2 regions of the Rhodococcus sp. OS5 genome follow, and region 1 is predicted to be linked to the other one. Evidence: riboswitches for the same ligand, from Rfam matches in the RefSeq annotation. Region 1 holds a riboswitch; the other holds the start of a gene.
The links. A riboswitch is a leader RNA that binds a small molecule or an ion and turns the genes downstream of it on or off. The one in region 1 is predicted to bind S-adenosylmethionine.

Region 1 (2,197 bases):
GTGACCGTCGAGGAATTCGGCGACCTTCTGTGCATTGGATACGTGGCGCTCGATGCGCAGGCTCAAGGTTTCGATACCCTGCGCGATGAGGAACGCGTTGAACGGCGCCACGGCGGAACCGAGATCGCGCAGCAGTTGGACGCGGGCCTTGAGTGCGAACGCCGGCGCGCCGAGGTCCGCGAAGGTGACGCCGTGGTAGCTGGGATCAGGCGTCGTGAAGTTCGTGTGGCGACCCTGCGTCCAGTCGAAAGTGCCACCGTCGACGATGACGCCGGCGATCGCGGTGCCGTGTCCACCAAGGTATTTGGTGGCGGAGTGAACGACGATGTCGGCGCCGTGTTCGAGTGGGCGAAGCAGGTACGGCGTCGCGACTGTGTTGTCCACGATCAACGGAAGACCGTTCTCGTGGGCCAGTGACGAGATACCGGGTAGGTCGAGGATGTGGTTCTTCGGATTGGCGATCGTTTCGCCGTAGAACGCCTTCGTATTCGGGCGAATGGCTTCGCGCCACTGCTCGAGATTGTCGGGATCCTCGACGAACGTGACTTCGATACCCAGCTTGCGAAGGGTGTAGTGCAGGAGGTTGTACGTGCCGCCGTACAGGTACGGGCTGGAGACGATGTGGTCGCCGGCCTCGGCGATGTTGAGGATCGCGATGGTCTCGGCGGCCTGACCCGAGGAGAGGAGGAGTGCGGCGACTCCGCCTTCGAGGGCAGCGATGCGCTGCTCGACGGCGTCCTGTGTGGGATTCATGATCCGCGTGTAGATGTTGCCCGGCTCGGCGAGGCCGAACAGTGCAGCAGCGTGATCGGTGCTGTCGAAGACGTAGCTGGTGGTCTGGTAGATCGGCAGAGCGCGCGCATTGGTGGCGGTGTCCGCTGTTTGTCCGGCGTGCACCTGCTTGGTCTCGAACGACCAGTTCGCGGTCGGATCCGAAGTTGCTGCGGCGTCGGCTGTGTTGTCGGTCATGATTTGTTCACTCCAGTGGTCTGACGGATAGATGTCGGACGGGGGCGAATGATCGCCGCCCCGTGCTGGGGTCTATCTACAAGTGCGACACATACTGAAATACCTCCGTGGGGCTCGGCCCGGTCTGGGGTCCGTCCCTGTCGGACCCGCGCTTGTCACCCGAATTGCGGTGGAACTGCGCGAGCAGATCCACGTCGGGAAACCTGGTCATCACCCGGGGCACCCCACCGCGGTTGGAGGGTTGCCGTCCAGCGAGCCGGGGCTTGACGCTGGCACTCATGACCAAGTCGGATTCTACCGGGAAGTGAGCGCAGTCCTGACACGGGGCGAAATGTGAGCCGCAACCGCACGCGAGGCAGAGCGACGCAGCCCACTAGCAGGCAAAAGTTACTCGCGAGTAGAGACCGATGAGTGGACCTGCCGGTTGCGGCCTCACGGGTTAGCAGTACGCTTGTCTTGTTTGGGACTCATCTCCCGAGATCAGTCCACACCGTCTAGGTTTGATAATCGAACCGTTCGCGGACCCACTCACAAAGTGTGACCGCAACCGTGTAACCAGGGAAACTTCCTAGGAGGACGCGAAGCACCCATGTCCAAAATCAAGGTTGAGGGCACCGTCGTCGAACTCGACGGCGATGAGATGACGCGCATTATCTGGCAGTTCATCAAAGACAAGTTGATCCATCCGTATCTCGATGTGAACCTCGAGTACTACGACCTCGGTATCGAGTACCGCGACGAGACCGACGACCAGGTCACCATCGACGCAGCGCACGCGATCCAGAAGCACGGCGTCGGCGTCAAATGCGCCACGATCACGCCGGACGAGGCACGTGTCGAGGAATTCGGTCTCAAGAAGATGTGGCGTTCCCCGAACGGAACGATCCGCAACATTCTCGGCGGCACGATCTTCCGCGCACCGATCATCATCTCCAACGTTCCGCGACTCGTTCCGGGCTGGACCAAGCCGATCATCATCGGCCGTCACGCATTCGGCGACCAGTACCGCGCCACAGACTTCAAGGTCCCCGGCCCCGGCAAGGTGATGATCACCTACACGCCTGAGGACGGCAGCGCACCGATCGAGCACGAACTGGTCAACTTCCCCGAAGAGGGCGGCGTCGTCCAGGGGCAGTACAACTTCACCACGTCCATCCGTGACTTCGCTCGCGCGTCGCTCACCTACGGACTGCAGCAGAACTACCCGGTGTACCTGTCCACCAAGAAC
Region 2 (2,197 bases), 3.0 Mb from region 1:
GAAATATCCTTAGCGCGAAGTCAAGTCAGGAGGAGTGGACGAATCGATTTGCGGGCCGCTGCAGACCGAGGTTGCCCCTCAGAGTCGATCCCGGAACCGGGCGTCGCGTCAACCCGGCCTTGGACAGCGTCGGAAGCACGAATTTGGCCAGCACCGGAAGGTCCTCGTCGATCACGAGAGCATGGAAATGAACACCGTCGAGGTGTCCGGCCAATTCCTTCAGAACCACGGCCGCTTCCCCCGGATCTGCAGCCAGGAGCAGTCGGCCGGTGACGACGGCATTCCCGTACGAGTTCAGCTCGGTCCTCCGCTGCGCCGCAGACAGATTCGGCGTATCGAATGCCACATCGACCTCGGCGAACACCAATGACGCGCCCTCATCGCGCGCCTTGGCAGCCGACTGTGCAATGGTCTCCACCGAATCACCGGAAACGAGAACAACATCCGGCTGGCGTGGATCGATTTCGCCGTAGCGGCCGAACACCACCAACTGGCCTTGAGGCGGCCGCGGAACGATTGCCGGCCCCTTCACCGAGAACGTGTCGCCCTCGAAATTGACGTAATGCAGACGATCACGCTCGAGGAAACGCCCACTGAGATAGTCACGAACGACGGCGTCGTCCTCCCACGAGTCCCAGAGATCGGTCACAACGGTGACCGAATCCCGCTGCTCTTGCTGACGCGCCGACTCCGTTGTTACCGGAGCCCTCCCCCACGCCCTCGCCGCGGCATCGTCTTCGACCGGAACAGCAAGCCAGCCGCCACGCCCACGCGAGGAGTAGTCCAACGTCGCCAATTGCGAGGACGTATGAAACGGTTCGGCGTACGTGGTCCCGACGACGGGGACCAGCCCGATCGTGCTGGTTGTCGCCGCCACGTACGACGCCCTCGAGACGGCATCGATGCGGCCGACGACGTCACCACTCGGGGGGAGGATGGAATCGTCGAACGTCGCGAACGTGAAGCCGGCATTCTCGGCAGCCGCGACGCGATCGCGCACGGCTTTGCCCGTGAGCAGCTGGTCCGGGCGGTGTGAGCTTCGGCGCCAGGCAGCGGGGTGAGTGCCCTCGCCGTCCAGTTCGATACCCACGGCAAATACAGTCATGTGTCCTCCATCGGTCCTGGCGGTAGCACCCACACTGCGGTTAGGTAGCGGGTTGCTGCGGCATCATCGAGCCAGGTCTCTCAGCCACTCTGGATGGTGGATGCAATCTATGCGGGCCACGCTGGGCAAGTCAAATCACGCTTGTCGAATCATATTGACCTACAACATATTTCAATACAATCATCCTGATCGAAAGGGTTGCGCAACGCTAGCCGACGTAGACACGAAAGAGCCCCGCCCGACTCGCGTCGGACGGAGCTCTCGGTGTGCGCTGGAACGCTACTTCGCGCCCATCCATGCCTGATCGAACAGCATGATGCCGGTTGCAGTCGGAACCACACCGTGCACGTTCTTCTGCCAAGCCCAGAACGACGTCAGCCCGCCGATCGGCGCCGACGGAACCGTCTCGTTCCACAGCGTCTGAATTTTGCCGATGATCGCCAGGGTCGACGAATTGTCCTTGGCCTGTTGTAGATCTGCGATCAGCTGATCCATCGCCGGGTTCGCATATCCAGCAGTATTCGCCATCGAGGTGCTGTTGGTCGTGGAGAACAATCCGAGATCGAGAATCGACTCGTACATTCCGATGCCCGCGTGCGCGAGGTCGAAATCGTGCTTGACGTAGACGTTCTGCACGATGTCGCCGGCGTTGTTGGCCAAGATCAAGTTCACCTCGAACCCGACGGCCTGCAACAGTGACTGCACGGCGAGGCCGATCGCGTGGTCCTTCGGCTCACTGAGAACGACGTAGTCGAGGCTGCCGTCGTACCCGTCTGCCTTTGCCTGATTCAGAAGTTCCTTCGACTTTTCGGGGTCGTAGGCAATACCCGGTGTGTCTACATGCCATTGCGACGTCGGACCGAACAACTCCGAGCCCGGCAATCCCTCACCGTTTTCCACTCGCTGATCGATCAACGTGGTGTCCAGCGCGTAGCCGATGGCCTGGCGAACGCGAACATCCGAGCCCGGTCGGCCTTCACGGTTGTTGACGATCTCGGCACTGCCGGCATTGAGCACGTCGATGTAGCCGGGGTAACCAGCGGACTTGGCAGAATTGATCGCCGACGTGAGGCCGCGAATGTAGGCGACATC

Region 2: linked by a shared signal. The riboswitch ahead of ACVZUB_RS23720 (LLM class flavin-dependent oxidoreductase) and the one ahead of ACVZUB_RS09990 (bifunctional o-acetylhomoserine/o-acetylserine sulfhydrylase) in region 1 are both predicted to bind S-adenosylmethionine.

Annotation. Positions count from the first base shown of each region.
Region 1 is NZ_CM166368.1:2,159,273-2,161,469, forward strand. It holds gene ACVZUB_RS09990 (bifunctional o-acetylhomoserine/o-acetylserine sulfhydrylase) at 1-969, opposite strand, end outside; SAM riboswitch class IV at 1,113-1,253, opposite strand; gene ACVZUB_RS09995 (NADP-dependent isocitrate dehydrogenase) at 1,559-2,197, shown strand, end outside.
Region 2 is NZ_CM166368.1:5,110,013-5,112,209, forward strand. It holds gene ACVZUB_RS23720 (LLM class flavin-dependent oxidoreductase) at 26-1,105, opposite strand; SAM riboswitch class I at 1,110-1,205, opposite strand; gene ACVZUB_RS23725 (ABC transporter substrate-binding protein) at 1,385-2,197, opposite strand, start outside.